4 regions of the Klebsiella sp. A52 genome follow, and region 2 is predicted to be linked to each of the others. Evidence: predicted binding sites of a transcription regulator. Region 2 holds the regulator's gene; each other region holds the start of a gene.
What was found. Region 2 encodes PhoB, which activates phosphate uptake and scavenging genes when phosphate is short. Its sites were predicted from a motif close to CTGTCATAAAACTGNCNNAT; they were not measured.
Positions count from the first base shown of each region.

Region 1: the regulator PhoB is predicted to act here: its motif matches at 1,991-2,010, upstream of uvrB (excinuclease ABC subunit UvrB).
Region 3: the regulator PhoB is predicted to act here: its motif matches at 3,052-3,071, upstream of glpT (glycerol-3-phosphate transporter).
Region 4: the regulator PhoB is predicted to act here: its motif matches at 3,721-3,740, upstream of pstS (phosphate ABC transporter substrate-binding protein PstS).

Region 1 is NZ_CP074437.1:4,822,262-4,827,760, reverse strand. Features, by position in the region: gene bioF (8-amino-7-oxononanoate synthase) at 1-240, shown strand, start outside; gene bioC (malonyl-ACP O-methyltransferase BioC) at 224-979, shown strand; gene bioD (dethiobiotin synthase) at 972-1,652, shown strand; gene uvrB (excinuclease ABC subunit UvrB) at 2,263-4,278, shown strand; gene pmrB (two-component system sensor histidine kinase PmrB) at 4,484-5,499, opposite strand, start outside.
Region 2 is NZ_CP074437.1:172,554-178,052, forward strand. Features, by position in the region: gene brnQ (branched-chain amino acid transporter carrier protein BrnQ) at 1-1,010, opposite strand, end outside; gene phoR (phosphate regulon sensor histidine kinase PhoR) at 1,423-2,718, opposite strand; gene phoB (phosphate response regulator transcription factor PhoB) at 2,740-3,429, opposite strand; gene sbcD (exonuclease subunit SbcD) at 3,649-4,851, shown strand; gene sbcC (exonuclease subunit SbcC) at 4,848-5,499, shown strand, end outside.
Region 3 is NZ_CP074437.1:2,904,569-2,910,067, reverse strand. Features, by position in the region: gene nrdB (class Ia ribonucleoside-diphosphate reductase subunit beta) at 1-153, shown strand, start outside; gene yfaE (class I ribonucleotide reductase maintenance protein YfaE) at 153-407, shown strand; gene glpQ (glycerophosphodiester phosphodiesterase) at 502-1,569, opposite strand; gene glpT (glycerol-3-phosphate transporter) at 1,579-2,925, opposite strand; gene glpA (anaerobic glycerol-3-phosphate dehydrogenase subunit A) at 3,196-4,818, shown strand; gene glpB (glycerol-3-phosphate dehydrogenase subunit GlpB) at 4,808-5,499, shown strand, end outside.
Region 4 is NZ_CP074437.1:1,339,127-1,344,625, reverse strand. Features, by position in the region: gene pstB (phosphate ABC transporter ATP-binding protein PstB) at 1-572, opposite strand, end outside; gene pstA (phosphate ABC transporter permease PstA) at 619-1,509, opposite strand; gene pstC (phosphate ABC transporter permease PstC) at 1,509-2,468, opposite strand; gene pstS (phosphate ABC transporter substrate-binding protein PstS) at 2,594-3,634, opposite strand; gene KGA69_RS06210 (hypothetical protein) at 3,861-4,439, opposite strand; gene glmS (glutamine--fructose-6-phosphate transaminase (isomerizing)) at 4,608-5,499, opposite strand, start outside.

The DNA.
Region 1 (5,499 bases), 430 kb from region 2:
GGCGATGTTGCGCTGGGGCTGACCGATTCCCGGAGCGCGATTCAGCCGCTGATTGTCGGCGACAACGCGCGAGCGCTGGCCCTGGCCTCCAGCCTACGCGGGGCCGGCTGTTGGGCTACCGCTATTCGCCCGCCGACGGTTCCCGTCGGCGGCGCTCGCCTGCGCCTGACTCTGACTGCCGCTCATCAGGCTGAGGACATTGCTCGTTTACTGGAGGTGCTGCATGACCACGGTGAATAAGCTGGCGGTCGCCGCGGCGTTTGGTCGGGCGGCCAGCGGCTATACGCAACATGATGAGCTGCAGCGCCGCAGCGCTGAATTGCTGCTGCGCCAGTTGGCGCGGAGCGATTTTTCCCGGGTGCTCGATGCCGGCTGCGGCCCCGGCAGCATGAGCCGTTACTGGCGCGAAGCGGGAAGCGAAGTTACCGCGCTGGATCTCTCCGCCGGGATGCTGGCGCAGGCGCAACGCAACGACGCCGCGCAGCATTATCTGCAGGGCGATATCGAAGCGCTGCCGCTGCCGGATGCCTGCTTCGATCTGGCATGGAGTAACCTGGCGGTGCAGTGGTGTGACGAGCTAAGCGCGGCAATCGGCGAGCTGTACCGGGTGGTGCGGCCCGGCGGGCGAGTAGCGTTCACCACGTTGCTCGCCGGATCGCTACCGGAACTCAATCAAGCGTGGCGGGCGGTCGACGACCATCCCCATGCTAACCGTTTTCTCAGCGAACAGGCGGTAAGGGCGGCGCTGAGCGGCCTGCGCGCCGAAGGCGTCGTGCATCAGATTAGCTTACCGTTCGCCGACGCGTTAAGCGCCATGCGCTCGCTAAAGGGCATTGGCGCCACCCATTTACACCAGGGGCGGTCGTCTGCGCCGCTTAGCCGTGGCAAGCTGCGCGAACTGCAGCTGGCCTGGCCGCAACAGCAGGGCCAGTGCCCGCTGACGTATCATCTTTTTACAGGAGTCATTGAACGTGACTAAACGTTTCTTCGTTACCGGAACCGATACTGAAGTCGGTAAAACGGTCGCCAGCAGCGCGCTGCTGCAGGCGGCGAATCAGCTGGGATTTAACACCGCGGGCTATAAGCCGGTGGCTTCCGGTAGCGACCTGACCGCACACGGGTTACGCAATGAAGATGCGCTGGCCCTCCAGCGCAATAGCCGGGTAGCGCTGCGCTATGAACAGGTTAACCCTTATACCTTTGCCGAGCCGACCTCGCCGCATATTATTAGCGCCGATGAAGGACGACCAATCGCCGCGACCACGCTTTCCTGCGGCTTACGCGAGCTGGAACGCCTGGCCGATTGGGTGCTGGTGGAAGGGGCGGGCGGCTGGTTTACGCCGCTCTCGGAAACCCTGACCTTCGCCGACTGGGCGCAGCAGGAACAACTGCCGGTGATTTTAGTCGTCGGCGTTAAACTTGGCTGTATCAATCACGCGATGCTCACCGCCCAGGCGGTACGCAAGGCAGGGCTGCCGCTGGTGGGCTGGATCGCCAACGATATCCAGCCGCCGGGTAAACGCCATCGCGAATATCTGCAAACCTTAACGCGGGTATTGCCAGCGCCGCTGCTGGGGGAAATTCCCTGGCTTGCCGACGCATCGCAGCGTAAGGATCTCGCGCAGTACCTGGATCTGAGCCCACTGCAATAATCCCGCATAAGCCTGCGAGACGGCTCTATTTTTTGTTGACAGGACGATGAAATGTGGTCCAGAAAACGCAAAAAATCCAGCCGTCTTTAGCTGATAAATATCAAAAAAAATTCGATAATTTTTTTTAGTCGCGGGCTTTGGTCCGATGAGACTTTTCTGCCGGGTGGCAGACCTCGCGGCCTGCAGACAGTTATCCACTATTCCTGTGGATAACCTTGTGTATTAGAGTTAGAAAACTTGCGGTAAGCTAGAGAGTACGCGGCCTGCGAGCAAATTGGCGCGAAACCCGTCTTTTGGTAAATTATGTTTTATTTCAGCAAGTTAAATAAAAGCAATGGCTGTCAGAAAAGTGTCACCGGCTGCCATAAAAGATTCATTACCTTGCTTGACAAATGTTAAATGATAAATGTTTCTGGGGATAACCACACAGGCTGGTGGATTATTCCGCAAAGCGCGCATTTTACGCCCGCCGTCAGAGTACAACGCGTCCGTTTACCGCCATACAATAATGCGATACTGTTTTTATATCCAGTATTATTTATTGGCAAAAGTCAAACTGAAGGGTAGAATTAAACACCTGCTGGCCAATCCCATCTTCAGGTCCTGAAATATGAGCAAACCGTTCAAGCTGCACTCCGCATTCCGTCCTTCCGGCGATCAGCCCGAAGCCATCCGCCGCCTGGAAGAGGGGCTGGAAGATGGCCTTGCGCATCAGACCCTGCTTGGGGTAACCGGTTCGGGGAAAACCTTCACCATCGCCAACGTTATCGCTGATTTACAGCGCCCGACGATGGTGCTGGCGCCGAACAAAACCCTGGCGGCGCAGCTGTATGGCGAGATGAAAGAGTTCTTTCCCGAGAATGCGGTGGAGTATTTTGTCTCCTATTACGATTATTATCAGCCTGAAGCCTACGTTCCGAGCTCGGATACCTTTATCGAAAAAGACGCCTCGGTGAACGAACACATTGAGCAGATGCGTCTGTCGGCCACCAAAGCGCTGCTCGAACGGCGCGACGTGGTGGTGGTGGCTTCGGTTTCCGCCATCTACGGTCTTGGCGATCCGGATCTGTATCTGAAGATGATGCTGCACCTGACCACCGGCATGCTGATCGATCAGCGGGCGATCCTGCGCCGGCTGGCCGAACTGCAATACACCCGCAACGATCAGGCCTTCCAGCGCGGCACTTTCCGCGTGCGCGGCGAGGTTATCGATGTCTTCCCGGCGGAATCCGATGATATCGCGCTGCGTATTGAACTGTTTGACGAAGAGGTCGAACGGCTATCGCTGTTTGACCCGCTGACCGGCCACGTTGAATCGTCCATTCCACGCTATACCATCTATCCGAAAACCCACTACGTTACGCCGCGCGAGCGTATCGTTCAGGCGATGGAAGAGATCAAAGACGAGCTCGCTGACCGCCGCAAGGTACTGCTGGCGAACAACAAACTGCTTGAAGAGCAGCGGCTGAGCCAGCGCACTCAGTTCGACCTCGAGATGATGAACGAGCTGGGCTACTGCTCGGGAATTGAGAACTACTCGCGCTTTCTCTCCGGCCGCGGGCCGGGCGAGCCGCCGCCGACGCTGTTCGACTACCTGCCGGCGGATGGCCTGCTGGTTATCGATGAATCGCACGTGACTATCCCGCAAATCGGCGGTATGTACCGCGGCGACCGGGCGCGTAAAGAGACGCTGGTGGAATATGGCTTCCGCCTGCCGTCGGCGTTGGATAACCGGCCGATGAAGTTCGAAGAGTTTGAAGCGCTGGCGCCGCAGACTATCTACGTTTCGGCGACGCCGGGCGCCTATGAGCTGGAAAAATCCGGCGATGAGGTGGTAGATCAAGTCGTCCGCCCAACCGGGCTGCTGGATCCGGTCATCGAGGTGCGTCCGGTGGCGACGCAGGTCGACGACCTGTTATCAGAAATCCGTACCCGTGCGGCGATTAATGAGCGCGTACTGGTGACGACGCTGACCAAACGCATGGCGGAAGATTTAACCGAATACCTGGAAGAGCACGGCGAGCGGGTGCGCTATCTGCACTCCGATATCGATACCGTCGAGCGCATGGAAATTATTCGCGATCTGCGTCTTGGCGAGTTCGACGTGCTGGTGGGTATCAACCTGCTGCGCGAAGGGCTGGATATGCCGGAAGTATCGCTGGTGGCGATACTTGATGCCGATAAAGAGGGCTTCCTGCGTTCCGAGCGATCGCTTATCCAGACCATCGGCCGCGCGGCGCGTAACGTTAACGGCAAGGCGATCCTTTACGGCGATAAAATCACGCCATCGATGGCGAAGGCGATCGGTGAAACCGAACGCCGCCGCGAGAAGCAGCAGCGTTATAACGAAGAGCACGGTATTGTGCCGCAGGGGCTTAATAAGAAAGTGGTCGATATTCTGGCGCTGGGTCAGAACATCGCGAAGACCAAAGCCAAAGGCCGCGGTAAAGCCCGTTCTCCGGTGGAAGCCGATAGCGTCGAACTGACGCCGAAAGCGCTGCAGCAGAAGATCCACGAGCTGGAAGGGCAAATGATGCAGCACGCGCAGAACCTTGAGTTTGAGGAAGCGGCACAGATTCGCGATCAATTGCATCAGCTACGCGAACTGTTTATTGCGGCATCGTGAGGGCGATACGGGGAACGGTTAAAAAATGACGGCAATGCGTAATTTGCAATTGCCGTCACGCTATTATCTTAGGATCTTAATGTTGGCTTAATTTTCTTCAGCCAAACTATCCTCAGTTTAATGAGGATAGCGCCATGCAAAAACTGACTAACCGTGAATATCTGGCCATTGCGACCGCCTTTGTGATTGTGGTCGCCTTCTTCCATCAATGGGTATTAACCTTCTGACGCGAACTGCGCGGGAACAGCACCCAGGCTCGGACGCCCGGCCCGGGCTGGCGGTTATGCAAAAAGAATTGCGCATCGTGAAGTTGAGCGATGCGGGTGACAATGCTTAAACCGAGGCCTATTCCGCCATAGCGGCTGTCCATGCGGACAAATGCTTTACTCAGTTCGCCGCTCTTGGCCTCATCAATGCCCGGCCCTTCATCTTCTACTGCCAGAATCGGCGTATTTCCCGGTTTTACCGAAATCTTAATCTTCGACCCCGCGGGGCTATAGCGGTGCGCATTCTCCACCAGATTGCGTAAAATCACCCGCGCCAGCGTCGCATCTCCGGAAATGAGATCCTCGCCTGCGCCGCTTTCTATCTCCAGGGTCTGCTGGCGCGCTTCGAGCATTGTTTTCAGCTCATCCTGCAGGGGCTCAACCACATCTTCGCCCAAATGAACCTGCTGGTAACTCCCGGCGGAAAACGACTGCCCAACGCGCGCCAGTTGTAGCAGCTGAGAAATGCTGTTGGTCATCTGATCGAGACGTTGAATTAAGGGATCAACGCTGACGCCGTGAACCTTCGCCAGCAGTTCCAGATGCAGGCGCAGCCCGGCAAGAGGGGTACGCAGTTCGTGGGCGACGTCGGCGGTAAACAGACGCTCGCGATCGAGCGTCATGGTCAGCCGCGACACCAGTTGGTTAATCGCCATGGTCACTGCGGTCACTTCCGGCACCGACTCCTGCAGAATAATGGGTTGCAGATTATCCGGCGTCCGGCTTTCCAGCTCGCTCTGCAGGTTTGATAGCGGACGGGTGATTTTCTTCACCGCCACCAGGCTGATATACAGCGCCAGCCCGATGATCAGCAGGCTGGGTATCAGCAGGCTGGCGACCGCCTCGCGTACCTCATGCTCGACGTGCCTTTGATTGTTATGACCCTCAATGGCGCTGGCAACCAGCAGCTGGATTTGCTCTTTGCTTTCATGCCATAGCCAAAATACGCTGATCA
Region 2 (5,499 bases):
ATCAGATGGCTGAGCCCCAGGTTAGAAACCGCCATGGAGAACAGGCCGAGAATAAACACCAGCGAACGATACGACAGCGGCAGATACTGCGCGAAGAACTCAGCGCAGGCGCAGGTCAGGCCAACCGCGGTGACCAGACAGGCGATAAATATCAATGCCGCCAGCAGGAAGCTGCCCGCGCCGCCGAAGGTATGCTGCACGTAGGAGTGCAGAATAGCCGCGCCGTTTGCCGACTGATCGACCAGCGTCGCGCTATCGGAACCCAGGCGGAACAGCGCCAGGTACAGCAGCGTCAGGCCCACGCCGGCCATCAGACCAGCCCAGACGGTGTAGCGAGTCAGCAATCGGGCTTCGCTAACGCCGCGGGAACGCGCGGCATTGACGATAACGATACCGAAGACCATCGCCCCCAGCGTGTCCATGGTCAGATAGCCATTGACGAAACCATTAGAGAACGGCGCGGTACGATAGGCTTCCATCGCGTCGCTAATCGGGCCAGCCGGCCAGATAACCGCGGCCACCGCGAGCACGACCAGGGCGATAATTTTCAGCGGCGCCAGGAAATTGCCGACGGTATCCAGCAGTTTGCCCGGATAGAGGGAAACCAGAATCACCAGCGCGAAATAGATAACGCTATAGATAAGCAGCGGCAGCGCGCCGTCGCCGGTCAGCGGAGCAATCCCCACTTCAAATGAAACGGTGGCGGTACGCGGGGTCGCGAACAGCGGCCCAACCGCCAGGTAGCACACCACGGCCAGCAGAATGCCCGCAACTTTGCCGATAGGCGAGCTCAGACGCTCAACGCCGCCGCCGACTTTCGCCAGCGCGACCACCGTTAGCACCGGCAGACCCACGGCGGTGATCAGGAAGCCAATGGCTGCGGTCCAGACGTGTTCGCCGGCCTGTAAGCCAACCATCGGAGGGAAGATAATGTTGCCTGCGCCAACGAACAGCGCGAAGGTCATAAAGCCCAGCGCGATGATGTCGCGAGATTTTAACTGATGGGTCATAAATTCATTACTGCCTGTGGATGTGGTGTTGTAAAAACGGAAAAATACCGTGCCTTCCTTTCGGGATGATACAGCGGCCATTGCCTGTAAACTCAGCGAGATATGCTCTCGAAGCGGCGTGGAAAAGAATTGTTTTTTGAATTACCACGCAAAAGCAGTCTTACCGGGACTGCATAGGGGGCAATTTAAACGCTTATAACGTTTTAAAGCAAGGTGGGATCGTAAAACCAGATGATTATGCTAACTATGATTTTGAACCTGGATTAATTGACCATAACGACGCAAAACGCGTGGCTAATCATGCGAACAATAAATAACCAGGCGTTCGTTTAATACGCAACGTAAAGTTGACTGCAAATGAAAATGACCAGCCGAAGCTGGTCATTGGCAAGGAAAGCTGACAAACGCCACGTCAGGCGACATTTTTGGCAATTAAACGTTCCGGCAGCAGGAAGCTAAAGCGCGTTCCCTTCCCGACCGTACTTTCGATTTCCAGCCGGCTTTCGTGATGGCTGACCGCGTGTTTCACGATAGCCAGCCCTAAACCGCTGCCGCCGGTTTGCCGGGAGCGCGCCTTGTCGACGCGGTAGAACCGCTCGGTTAGCCGGGGTAGATGCTCAGGCGCAATGCCCGGGCCGTTATCCTCAACGCTAAACAGCGCGCCGTGCGGCGCCCGCTGCCAGACGACGCGGATCTCGGTTCCCGCTGGCGTATGGTTTACGGCGTTGTACACCAGATTGGAAATCGCGCTGCGCAACTGCTCTTCGTTACCCATCACCTGGAGCGTTTCGTCGACGCTAAAGTGCAACTGATGCTTACCCTGGCTTAGCGTTTGCGCCTCGCGCTCAACCACCCGCAGCATCATCGGGACGTCGATTTTATCGTTCATCGCCAGCACCGGCGCGGCTTCAATACGCGAGAGCGTCAGCAACTGCTTCACCAACCCTTCCATCCGCTGCGTTTGCTCACGCATGGTATGCAGGGCTTTTTCCCGCGTCGGCCCTTCCAGCACCTGCTCCTGCATCATCTCGAGATAACCCTGCAGTACGGTGAGCGGCGTGCGCAGCTCGTGGCTGACGTTGGCGAAAAAGTTACGCCGCGCGCCTTCCAACTGGTGCATTTGCGTGACATCGCGCGCCACCATCAACCACTGTTTATCGCTATAAGGCATCACGCGAATTTCCAGATGACGGGCGTTATTGAGCACCAGATTAAGGGGCTTGGTGAAATCACGGTTTTTCAGATAGTTAGCAAACTCTGGGTAGCGCAGCAGGTTGAGGATATTCTGCCCGCTATCGTCCGGCCAGCGTAGATTAAGGATTTGTTGCGCCAGGCCATTACACCAGAAGATGGCGCCCTCTTCGGTGGTCAGCACCACCGCATCGGGTAAGGATTCCGCCCCGCTGCGAAAGCGCTTGATAAGGCTTCCCAGCTCGCGGCGACGTTTTTTATTACGCATCTGCATTTGATGCAGACCATACAGCAGCGGTTCCCAACTGCCGCTTCCCGGCGGCGGCGTCATACTGCGATCGACCCACAACCACCATGACAGACGTAACAAATTCCAGAAATGCCAAATAAGCAACCCGGTCACCGCCGCCAGTAAAAACCACGGCAGATGACCGAAAAACGCCCCGAGGATCAGGGCCGGGATACAACATAAGAAAAGCTCAAGCGCCAGCCTTTTCCATGACAGCCGTTCCAGCACGGGTCACACTCCTGTCAAAATTCAGAAACGGGCGGAGAAACGATATCCCGTGCCGCGAACCGTCTGTACCATTCGGTCATGGCCGCTATGTTCCAGCGCTTTGCGCAGGCGGCGAATATGCACATCCACCGTCCGGTCTTCAACGTAAACGTTGGTTCCCCAAACGTGATTCAGCAGCTGTTCACGGCTGTATACGCGTTCCGGGTGGGTCATAAAGAAGTGTAATAATTTAAACTCGGTCGGCCCCATATCCAGCGGATTTTCACCGGTCATGACGCGATGCGAGGAAGGATCCAGGCTCAGCCCCTGCATCTCAATCACCTCTTCAACCGCCATTGGCGAAATACGCCGCATCACCGCCTTAATTCGCGCCACCAGCTCCTTCGGCGAAAACGGCTTGGTAATATAATCATCCGCGCCGGTTTCCAGACCGCGAACGCGATCTTCTTCTTCGCCGCGCGCCGTCAGCATCACCACCGGAATATCGCGGGTCATCGCTTCGCGCTTAAGCTGTTTAATAAACTGTAGCCCCGATCCGCCCGGCAACATCCAGTCGAGGAGAATCAAATCGGGCCAGGGTTCATTGAGTTGATTCACCGCACTGTCAAAATCTTCCGCCTCAACGGGCTGAAAGCCGTTTTGCTCCAGAACAAAGCAGACCATTTCGCGGATTGGAGCTTCATCTTCAACGACCAGAATTCTTCTCGCCATTATTTACCCTGTGTTTTTTAGCCATCAGTATAGAAGTGCGCGGCCATTATGCGTCAGATTTGTGACAGATTTATGAAAAAATGACCGTCTGATGAATGCGGATTTTGAATGATGACACGCACTTAACGCATCCTGTCTCGCCGTAATAGGGCAAAAGGAATACGGGCGGCAGGATCAACGTTATAATGGCCGCCTGGCTTTTATCGCAACGGAATTTTTATGCGCATCCTTCATACCTCCGACTGGCATCTCGGCCAGAACTTCTACAGCAAAAGCCGCGCGGACGAACACGCCGCCTTTCTCGACTGGCTGCTGGCGCGCGCGCAGGAATACGAGGTGGATGCCATTATCGTCGCCGGCGATATTTTTGATACCGGCTCTCCGCCGAGCTACGCCCGCGAACTGTATAACCGTTTTGTCGTTCAGCTGCAGCAAACCGGCTGCCAGTTGGTGGTGCTGGCGGGCAACCACGATTCGGTGGCGACGTTAAACGAATCGCGCGAAATTCTCGCCTTCCTGAAAACCACCGTGGTCGCCAACGCCGGCCACGCGCCCTTTATCTTGCCGCGGCGCGACGGCACGCCCGGCGCGGTCTTCTGCCCGGTGCCGTTTTTGCGCCCGCGCGAACTGGTGGTCAGCCAGGCTGGCCACTCCAGCGGCGAAAAACAGCAGCAGTTGCTCACCGCCATCAGCGACTATTATCAGCAGCAATATCAGCAGGCCTGCGACCTGCGCGGCGAACGCGTATTACCGATTATTGCCAGCGGCCACCTCACCACCGTCGGCGCCAGCAAAAGCGACGCGGTCCGTGAAATCTATATCGGTACCCTTGACGCCTTCCCGGCCAACCGCTTCCCGCCCGCCGATTACATCGCGCTCGGTCATATTCATCGCGCCCAGATGGTCGGCGGCTGCGAGCATATTCGCTACAGCGGTTCGCCGCTGCCGCTGAGTTTTGATGAAACCGGAAAAAACAAAAGCGTTAATCTGGTCTCATTCAGCGAGGGCAAGCTCAGCGAGGTGACGCCGCTGCCGGTGCCGATCACCCAGCCGCTGGCGGTACTGAAAGGTGATTTCGCCAGCATCACCGAACAGCTTCAGCAGTGGCAGGATAGCGCGCAGCAGCCGCCGGTCTGGTTGGATATCGAAATCACCAGCGATGAATATCTGCACGATATCCAAAGAAAAATTCAGCAGCAGACCGAAGCGCTGCCGGTGGAAGTGCTGCTGGTGCGCCGCAGTCGCGCCCAGCGTGAACGCATTCTGGCCGGCGTTCAGCGAGAAACGCTGAGCGAACTGCAGGTGGAAGAGGTGTTTGCCCGCCGCCTGGCGCTGGAAACTCTTGATGCTCCGCAGCAACAGCGGCTGGAGCAACTGTTTACGGAAACGCTGCATAGCCTGAACGGTGAGGAACACCTGTGAGAATCCTGAGCCTACGCCTGAAAAACCTTAACTCGCTGAAAGGCGAATGGAAAATCGACTTTACCGCTGAACCATTCGCCAGCAATGGGTTATTCGCGATTACCGGGCCGACCGGCGCCGGGAAAACCACCCTGTTAGATGCCATCTGTCTCGCGCTGTACCACGAAACGCCGCGCCTGAGCAGCGTATCGCAATCGCAAAACGATCTGATGACCCGCGACACCGCCGAGTGCCTGGCGGAAGTTGAATTTGAGGTCCGGGGCACCGCCTATCGCGCCTTCTGGAGCCAGAACCGCGCCCGCAACCAGCCGGATGGCAATCTACAGGCGCCGCGCGTTGAGCTGGCGCGCTGCGACGACGGTAAAATTCTTGCCGACAAGGTCAAAGACAAACTGGAGCTGACGGCATCAATTACCGGCCTCGACTATGGGCGCTTTACCCGTTCAATGCTGCTTTCGCAGGGACAATTCGCCGCTTTCCTCAATGCCAAACCGAAAGAGCGCGCCGAGCTGCTGGAAGAGCTGACCGGGACTGAAATTTACGGGCAAATTTCCGCGCAGGTCTTTGAAAAACATAAACTCGCCCGCATTGAGCTGGAAAAGCTGCAGGCGCAGGCCTCCGGCGTCGTACTGTTAAATGATGAGCAGC
Region 3 (5,499 bases), 2.3 Mb from region 2:
CAGACCCGCTCCAACCCGATCCCATGGATCAACACCTGGCTGGTTTCCGACAACGTTCAGGTCGCGCCGCAGGAAGTGGAAGTCAGCTCTTATCTCGTCGGCCAGATCGATTCTGAAGTCGACGCTGACGATCTGAGCAACTTCCAGCTGTAATGAAGCGGATTTTCTTGAGGATTTCTGGCACTCGCCTTGAGTGTCAGGATGAACATACTTCCCTGTTGGCCGCGCTTGAATCGCATAACATCGACGTGGAGTATCAGTGCCGCGAAGGCTATTGCGGTTCCTGCCGCACGCGTCTGGTGTCAGGTCAGGTTGACTGGCTGACCGAACCGCTGGCGTTTATCCAGCCGGGAGAAATTTTGCCCTGCTGCTGCCGGGCGAAAGGCGATATTGAGATCGAGATGTAGTGTTGTCGATGTGTGCGGCCTGATGCCCTCACCCCGGCCCTCTCCCACAGGGAGAGGGGGAAAACATAAAAAAGGGCCTTACGGCCCTTTTGTTTTATTTCGCGTCCAGGAACTGCACCGCTTTATCCGGGAAATCGGTAAACAAGCCGTCGACGCCCGCCTGGTTATACAGCACGTCATAGAGCTGATTAACGTTAGTGGCGTACTCCGGCAACTGATCCGCGCGCACGGTATACGGATGCACCTGCAGATGGCTGGCGTGCGCCTCTTTTACCATCGCCGTCAGCTTCACCGCGCCCGGCTTCGAGCCTTCCGCTACCAGCATATGGTAATCCGGACCAATACCGTCGGCGTACTGCGCAATCTGCGCCATCGCCCCCGGCTTGAACATCCAGTCATAGCTGTAGTTCACCCATTTACCATCGGCCTGTTTCTGCTGCGTTTCATTCCAGTCGGTATAGGCGATGAGCTGCACCAGATTGAGATCCATCCCCATCTTCGGCTCCAGCTCATTCTTAATGCGTTTGAGCTCGTTGGCGTCAAAGCACTGCAGATAAACCTTATCCTGCTTGCTGGTGTAGCCATATTCCTTCAGCACTTTCAGCGTGCTGGCGGCAATATCTTTGCCTTCCTGATGGTGGAACCACGGCGCTTTGATTTCCGGGTAGATACCGATATTTTTACCCGTCGAATGGTTTAGCCCCTGTACAAACTCAATCTCTTCTTCAAAGGTATGAATACGGAAATCGGATTTACCCATCGGGAAACGCCCGGGATAGGTTTGCACGTTTTTACCATCTTTCGGCTCAAAACCTTCGGTGAACTTCAGCGACTTAATCTCGGCCAGGGTAAAGTCAATAGCGTAAAAACGACCATCTTTACGCGCCCGCTGCGGGAAACGCTGCGCTACGTCAGTTACCCGATCGAGATAGTGGTCATGCAACACCACCAGCCGGTCGTCTTTGGTCATCACCAGGTCTTGCTCAAGGTAATCCGCCCCCTGAGCGTAAGCCATCGCTTTCGCCGGCAGGGTATGTTCCGGCAGATACCCGCTGGCGCCGCGGTGGGCGATGACAATCTTCTCTGCCGCGACGGCGCTGAAGCACAGCGCCGAACTGGCCAAAATCATTCCGCTCATTAGCGCGGTAAGTTTCATTTTCATCGCCGCTCCTTAGGCTTGTTTCAGTTGTTGATGATGACGACGCTCGCCAAGCATGACGATAATCAGCAGCAGAACCGCCAGTACGCTACCGCCAATCATTACCATGAAGCCGCCGTCCCAGCCGAAGAAATCGACGGTATAGCCAACAATGGCGCTCGCGGCTACGGAACCGCCGAGATAACCGAACAGACCGGTGAAGCCCGCAGCGGTGCCGGCAGCTTTTTTCGGCGCCAGTTCCAGCGCATGTAGACCGATCAGCATCACCGGGCCGTAAATCAGGAAGCCAATGACGATCATACAGGCCATATCGACGCCCGGATTACCCGGAGGGTTCAGCCAGTAAACGATAGTGGCAATCGTCACCAGGGTCATAAAGAACACGCCGGTTGCGCCGCGGTTGCCTTTAAATACTTTGTCCGACATCCAGCCGCACAACAGGGTGCCCGGAATGCCCGCGTACTCATAGAGGAAGTAGGCCCAGGAGGATTTATCCAGCGCGAAGTGTTTGACTTCTTTCAGGTAGGTCGGCGACCAGTCCAGAATGCCGTAGCGCAGCAGATAAACGAAGACGTTAGCGATAGCGATGTACCACAGCAGCTTGTTCGGCAGAATGTACTGCATAAAGATCTGCTTCGCCGTCAGCTCTTCTTCGTGCTTTTCGCTATAGTCATCCGGATAGTCGTTTTTATACTCTTCGATCGGCGGCAGACCGCAGGACTGCGGGGTATCACGCATCATCGCGAAGGCAAAAATGGCCAGCAGAATCGCGCCGAAAGCCGGCATATACAGCGCCGCGTGCCAGTCGTTAAACCACGCCATCCCCAGCAGGAACAGCAGCGGCGGAATACCGCCGCCGACGTTATGCGCGCAGTTCCACACTGAGACAATCCCGCCGCGCTCTTTCTGCGACCACCAGTGCACCATGGTACGACCACACGGCGGCCAGCCCATCCCCTGGAACCATCCGCAAAGGAACAGCAATACGAACATGATCATGATGCTGGAAGTCGCCCACGGCACGAAGCCCATCACCAGCATCACCAGCGCCGCCAGAATTAACCCTGCGGGCAGGAAAATGCGCGGATTCGAGCGGTCGGAGACCGATCCCATGATGAATTTCGAAAATCCGTAGGCGATGGAGATACCGGAAAGCGCGAAACCGAGGTCGCCACGAGAGAACCCCTGCTCAATCAGATAAGGCATCGCCAGCGCAAAGTTCTTACGAACCAGATAGTAAGCGGCATAACCGAAGAAGATGCCAATAAAGATCTGCCAACGTAATCGACGATACAACGGGTCGATTTCCGCCGCCGGCAAACGCGCTTTATGCGCTGCGGGTTTAAAAATACTTAACATATCAGCCTCCGTGGCCATTGCTGTTTCACTGACATCGACGCAAAAAATCTAATTTATTCACGCACTTCTAATTAGGTCGCGATGGTAGGCAAAGCGTAGAACTAATACTGTGAAATATCGCACATTTTGTTACAGATATATGACAAAATTTTCCATTGTGAGCACAAAATCACAGCAAACGCTCGAATTGCGCGCAAATATGCTCGAAATCAAACATTCCACACTTTTGATATGGCTAAATGGTGTAAAACGAAAGTAGAGGACCGGAAGATGGACGAGACGCAAGAATTTGATGCGCTGATTATTGGCGGCGGCGCCACCGGCGCGGGAATCGCCCGCGACTGCGCCCTGCGCGGGTTACGCGTAGTGTTGATTGAGCGGCACGATATCGCCACCGGCGCCACCGGCCGTAACCATGGTCTGTTGCACAGCGGCGCACGCTATGCCGTCACCGATGGCGAATCCGCGCGCGAATGCATCAGCGAGAATCGCATTTTACGCCGCATCGCCCGCCACTGCATTGAACCCACCAACGGGCTGTTTATCACCCTACCCGAAGATGACATCGCCTGGCAGCAAACCTTTATCAACGCCTGTCAGCAGGCCGGTATCGATGCCAAACCGCTTACCCCCGCTGAAGCTTTGCGTCTGGAACCCGCGGTCAACCCGACGCTGCTTGGCGCCGTACAGGTACCGGACGGCACCGTCGATCCGTTCCGCCTGACGGCCGCTAATATGCTCGACGCCCGCGAACACGGCGCGCAGATCCTCACCGGCTGCGAGGTTACCGGCCTGCTACGTCAGGGCGATCGTGTGTACGGCGTACAGATCTACGATCATCAACGCCGTGAAGCGCGCAGTATGCGTGCACAGGTCGTCGTCAACGCCGCCGGGATCTGGGGCCAACGCATCGCGGAATACGCCGATCTGCGCATCTCCATGTTCCCGGCAAAAGGCTCGCTGCTGATCCTCGACCACCGCATTAATAACCAGGTGATTAACCGCTGCCGCAAGCCGGCGGATGCCGATATTCTGGTGCCCGGCGATACCATCTCGCTGATTGGCACCACCTCGACGCATATTCCTTATGACGAAATTGACGATAACCGGGTGACGACGGAAGAGGTCGATACGCTGCTGCGCGAAGGTGAAAAACTGGCGCCGATCATGGGACGTACCCGAGTACTACGCGCTTACTCCGGCGTCCGTCCGCTGGTCGCCAGCGATGACGATCCCAGCGGACGCAGCGTCAGCCGCGGTATTGTGTTGCTCGACCACGCCGCGCGCGACGGTATGGAAGGCTTTATCACCATTACCGGCGGTAAGTTGATGACCTACCGTCTGATGGCGGAATGGGCCAGCGACGCCGTCTGCCGCAAACTCGGCAATGCTGAGCCGTGCCGTACCGCGGAGCGTCCGCTGCCGGGTTCCCAGGAAGCCACAGAAACCACGCTGAAAAAGATTATCTCGCTACCGACGCCCCTGCGCGGGTCGGCGGTCTATCGCCACGGCGACCGCACCCCGGCATGGCTCGGCGACAGCCGCCAGCACCGCAGCCTGGTCTGTGAATGTGAAGCGGTCACCGCCGGGGAAGTGCAGTACGCGGTAGAGAATCTGGCGGTGAAGAATCTGCTCGACCTGCGCCGCCGGACCCGAGTCGGTATGGGCACCTGCCAGGGGGAACTGTGCGCCTGCCGCGCCGCCGGGCTGCTACAGCGCTTCAACGTCGCCACACCGGCGCAGTCGTTAACTCAGCTGTCGGAATTTCTTAATGAACGCTGGAAGGGCGTTCAGCCCATCGCCTGGGGCGACGCGCTGCGCGAAAGTGAATTTACCCGCTGGGTCTACCTCGGCTTATGCGGACTGCAAAAGGAGCATCAGGATGAAATTTGATTGCGCCATCGTCGGCGGCGGACTAGCCGGTCTACTGTGCGGGCTGGCGCTGAATCAATACGGCCTACGCTGCGTGATAATCAGCCGCGGGCAAAGCGCGCTGCACTTTTCCTCTGCTTCGTTAGACCTGCTCTCGGCGCTGCCGAACGGTGATACCGTCACAGACGTCGCACAAGGTCTTCAGCAACTGGCCGTTCAGCTGCCTGAACACCCTTACTCCCGCCTCGGCGCAGACGCGGTGCTCGAATACGCCAGGCAGACCGAAATGCTGCTGGCCGCCTGCGGCGCGAACATGCAAGGCGAAGCGCGCCAACCTCATCTGCGGGTGACGCCGCTGGGGACGTTGCGCCCGGCGTGGCTGTCGCCGGAAGAGGTTCCGCTGGCGCCCTTCGCGCAGCAACGGGTATGCCTGGTAGGGATTAGCGGTTTTGCCGATTTTCAGCCGCACCTGGCAGCCGCCGCCCTCGGGCAGAGCGGAGTGAATGCCACCGCCGCGGAGATTGATTTACCGCTGCTTGATGTGCTGCGCGATAACCCTACGGAGTTCCGTGCCGCCAACATCGCCCGCGTGCTTGATGATGAAAACCTGTGGCCTGCCCTGCAGTCCGCGCTGCTGCCGCTGGCGCAAGAGTACGAGCTGCTGATGATGCCCGCCTGTTTTGGGCTCGCGGATAATCGCCT
Region 4 (5,499 bases), 1.2 Mb from region 2:
CGCCCGGTGGAGATCGGGTCCAGCGCTGAGCAAGGTTCATCGAGCAACAGCACTTCCGGGCGAATCGCGATACCGCGGGCGATACACAGACGCTGCTGCTGACCACCGGAGAGAGAATACCCGCTCTGGTGCAGTTTATCTTTGGTTTCATTCCATAATGCGGCTTTGGTCAACGCCCACTGCACGCGCTCGTCCATATCGGCTCGCGACAGCTTCTCAAACAGGCGCACGCCGAAGGCGATGTTGTCGTAGATGGACATCGGAAACGGCGTCGGCTTCTGGAATACCATCCCCACTTTCGCGCGCAGCAGCGCGATATCCTGGGTATTGGTGAGAATATTGTCGCCATCCAGCAGAATTTCGCCTTCCGCACGCTGCTCCGGGTACAGCTCAAACATCTTGTTGAACGTACGCAGCAGAGTGGATTTACCGCATCCTGACGGGCCGATAAACGCCGTCACCTGGTTCTTAGCGATATCCAGGTTGATGTTCTTCAGGGCATGGAATTTGCCGTAGTAGAAGTTCAGGTCACGAACTGAAATTTTACCCGGATTCGCGTTCACCATACTCATCTCAATCTCTTCCTCATTCGGCGCCGCTTAGGCCGCGCCGCAAAAATTAACCGTGTTTCTTCTTCGCGAAGACAACGCGCGCCAGAATATTCAGCAGCAAGACGCACAGGGTGATAATCAATACCCCGGCCCATGCCAGTTGCTGCCATTCCGCGAACGGACTCATGGCAAATTTAAAAATGGTCACCGGCAGGTTGGCGATCGGCTGCATCATATCGGTGCTCCAGAACTGGTTGGAGAGCGCGGTGAACAGCAGCGGCGCCGTCTCCCCGGCGATACGGGCAATGGCCAGCAGGATACCGGTCATAATGCCGGATACCGACGCCTTAAGGGTGATCGCGGAAATCATCTTCCATTTCGGCGTCCCCAGCGCATAGGCTGCTTCACGCAGGCTATCCGGCACCAGCTTTAGCATGTTTTCAGTGGTACGAATCACGATGGGCACCTGCAGCAGCGCCAGCGCGATAACGCCCGCCCAGCCGGAGAAATGCTGCATCTGCGCCACCACGATGGTGTAGACAAACAGACCCACGACGATAGACGGCGCGGAAAGCAGAATATCGTTGATAAAGCGGATGATTTCCGCCAGTACCGACTTACGGCCATATTCCGCCAGATAGATACCGGCCATGATACCCAGCGGCGTACCAAAGACGGTCGCCCACAGGATCAGCAGGCCGCTGCCCGCCAGGGCGTTCGCCAGACCGCCGCCCGCGGTATTCGGCGGCGGCGTCATTTCGGTGAACAGCGCCAGGCTCATGCCGTCGATGCCACGCGTGATGGTCGACATCAGGATCCAGATAAGCCAGAAGAGGCCGAATGCCATGGTCGCCATCGACAGGGTCAGGGCGATGCGGTTCTTCAGGCGGCGCTTAGCCTGCATCTTGCGACGGGATTCCGCCAGTTCGGCGGTGGTTTGCAATTCGATCGTTGCCATTAGCGTGCCCCCTCGTTCTTAGCGAGACGCATAATCATGAACTTCGACGCGGCCAGAACGATAAAGGTGATAACGAACAGGATCAGGCCCAGTTCCATCAGCGCCGCTACGTGCAGGCCGCTTTCCGCTTCCGCGAATTCATTGGCCAGCGCCGAGGTAATACTGTTGCCCGGCATATACAGCGAAGCGCTGTCGAGCTGATAGGTGTTGCCGATGATAAAGGTGACCGCCATGGTTTCGCCCAGCGCGCGCCCCAGACCAAGCATGACGCCGCCAATCACCCCGTTTTTAGTAAACGGCAGCACGATGCGCCAAATCACCTCCCACGTGGTGCAGCCGATCCCATAAGCGGACTCTTTCATCATCACCGGCGTCTGCTCGAAGACGTCACGCATTACCGCGGCGATATAAGGAATGATCATGATGGCCAGAATGACGCCGGCCGCCAGGATGCCGATACCGAACGCCGGGCCGGCAAACAGCGCGCCGACAAACGGGATCGTCGACAGGACGTTGCCGACTGGTTCCTGGAAGTAAGTCGCAAACAGCGGGGCGAAAATAAACAGGCCCCACATGCCGTATACGATACTTGGGATCGCCGCCAGCAGCTCAATAGCGATACCCAGCGGGCGTTTTAGCCAGGCCGGGGAGAGTTCAGTCAGGAACAGCGCGATGCCGAAGCTCACCGGAACGGCGATCAACAACGCGATAATGGAGGTAACCAGAGTCCCGTAAATCGGTACCAGCGCACCGAAGATTTCATTCGGCGCATCCCACTCTTTGGTCCACAAAAAGGAAAAGCCAAATTTCTGAATACTTGGCCATGAAGAGATGATGAGGGAAACGATGATGCCACCCAGCATCAATAGCACAATCAGCGCAGCCAGTTTTACCAGCGCGCTGAAGATCATGTCACCCTTTTTCCCCGGAGGGTTGAATGCCGGCTTGCTTGCAGCCATAGGTTACTCTTTAAGTTCGGGCCCAAAAAGCCAGCATTTTACTGAGCTTACGGGCAAAGGTAATGCTATACCCGAAATAATTCGAGCTGCAGGAAGCTAGCCGGCAGCTCGACATTCCGCGGGTATTAGTACAGCGCTTTACCGCTGCTGTCTTTCACGTTGGTTTTCCATGCGGCGCGAACCTGCTCAACCACGCTGTCCGGCAGGCTGGCGTAATCCAGCGCATTCGCTTCTTTGCCGCCGTTTTTATATGCCCAGTCGAAGAACTTCAGCACTTCCGCGGTATTCTCCGGCTTATTGGAGGCCTTGTGGACGAGGATGAAAGTGGTTGAGGTGATCGGCCATGCATTTTCACCTTTCTGGTTAGTCAGGTCCTGAGCGAAGGACTTGCTCCAGTCGATACCTTTCGCCGCATTAGCGAAGTTATCTTCCGTCGGGCTGACCGGCTTGCCGTCAGCGGACAGCAGTTTGGTGTAAGCCAGGTTATTCTGCTTAGCGTAAGCATACTCGACGTAGCCGATCGCGCCCGGCAGACGCTGAACGAAGGCCGCGATACCGTCGTTGCCTTTACCGCCCAGACCGGTCGGCCAGTTTACGGTAGATCCTGCGCCAATTTTAGATTTCCACTCTTCGTTCACTTTCGCCAGATAGCTGGTGAAGACGAAAGAAGTACCGGAACCATCTGCGCGGCGAACCACAGCGATGTTCTGAGCCGGCAGCTTCAGGCCAGGGTTGAGTTTAGCGATCGCTTCGTCATCCCATTTTTTGATTTTGCCCAGGTAGATGTCGCCGAGGGTTTTACCATCCAGCACCAGCTCGCCGGATTTAACGCCCGGCAGGTTAACCGCCAGCACCACGCCGCCGATCACGGTCGGGAACTGGAACAGGCCTTCCTGCGCCAGTTTGTCATCAGCCAGAGGAGCATCAGAAGCACCGAAATCCACGGTGTTGGCAATAATCTGTTTAACGCCGCCAGAGGAACCAATACCCTGGTAGTTAACTTTATTGCCCGTTTCTTTCTGATAGGTATCAGCCCATTTGGCATACACCGGAGCAGGGAAAGTTGCACCTGCGCCAGTCAGGCTTGCTGCTGCGAAAGCAGAGAAAGCGCTCATCGATAAGGTCGCGGCGACAACTGTTGCGACGGTGGTACGCATAACGTTCATAATGTCTCCTGCTGGGATTCGTAAACCGTTGTTTCGAAGCTATGGTGAGCAAAATAGGACAAACAGGTGACAGTAAAATGTACGAATTATGACAGTTTTATGACACACCAGGGGAAAGTAAGAAAACCTAAAATAAAATTAATAATATCAATTAATTACATTTTTATCTTTTGGTCATATGACAGGAAGATTTTGCTTTTATTACATGATTATGGATAACGTAAAATCATCTGGCAACGTTGAGATGTTGGGCAACCATAGCAAGCCTGATCGTACGGCGATAAAGCGTAAACAGGGTAAAAGCCGTTCCATTCATCAATCTACGGCCTAACCAGAGTACGGCTATCTCACACATAAAAAGAATGACCTTATTGGCAGCAATAGCTTCATCTGCGATGACGGCAAGCGCCAGCACTATACAAAAAATAAACAAATTGGCGAGATATAGGTACATAAAAATACGTAATCCAACAGCATGACCTCGACCTACTAACCCTGCAGCTACGCTAGTTATAACAATAACCCCTAAGAGCAGCGGAAAGTAGAAAGCCAGAAAACGGGGCGGAGTAAGTTGGAGACTCTGCAATATAAAAGCCGCATTAACTGAAAAAATAACAATTAATATCAAATAAATACAAGCAGGAACTAGCGGGGAAGATGATAAGCGTTGCCCATGAGACAAGCTCATCATATCTGTTGTTGTATGCTGCGCGATCTCATCTCTATCTCTTCGCTTGATAAGTTGATCGATTTCCACACCATGCTTGAGAAGCGCTAAGAAATTATTACCACATAAGTTTTTCATTTTAGAATCGCCACTGAGTAAAATTTAATGGTTTTTTATAAGCAATGGCGTAACTCTATCCACAAACACACTATCAACCGTTGATAGCGGATAAAAAAATCCGGCATCCCTTTGCAGAAATACCGGATTATAGCGTCACTCAAAAGAGTGTCGGTCCGTACAGCCTGATTACTCTACGGTCACCGATTTCGCCAGGTTACGCGGCTGGTCAACGTCGGTGCCTTTGATCAGCGCAACGTGATAAGCCAGCAGCTGCAGCGGCACGGTGTAGAAGATCGGCGCAATCACCTCTTCGACATGCGGCATCTCGATGATGTGCATGTTGTCGCTGCCGCTGAAACCGGCGTCTCCATCGGCGAAGACGTACAGTTCACCGCCGCGGGCGCGAACTTCTTCAATATTGGATTTCAGTTTTTCCAACAGTTCGTTGTTCGGCGCCACCACGATAACCGGCATTTCGGCATCAATCAGCGCCAGCGGGCCGTGTTTCAGCTCGCCCGCCGCATAGGCTTCAGCATGAATGTAGGAGATCTCTTTCAGCTTCAGCGCCCCTTCCAGCGCGATCGGGTACTGATCGCCGCGGCCAAGGAACAGCGCGTGCTGCTTATCGGAGAAACGTTCCGCCAGCTGTTCGATGCGCTTATCCTGCGACAGCATCTGCTCGATACGGTTCGGCAGCGCCTGCAGGCCATGCACGATATCCTGCTCGATAGCCGCATCCTGGCCCTTGAGACGCGCCAGCTTCGCCACCAGCATCAACAGCACGGTCAGCTGAGTGGTAAAGGCCTTGGTCGATGCCACGCCGATTTCGGTACCGGCTTTGGTCATCAACGCCAGATCGGACTCGCGCACCAGCGAGGAGCCCGGAACGTTGCAGATGGCCAACGACCCCAGATAGCCAAGCTCTTTAGAGAGGCGCAGCGCCGCCAGGGTATCCGCCGTCTCACCGGACTGGGAGAGGGTGATCATCAGGCTGTTGCGGCGCACCGCGGATTTGCGGTAGCGGAATTCGGAAGCAATCTCGACATCGCACGGCACACCGGCTAACGCTTCGAACCAG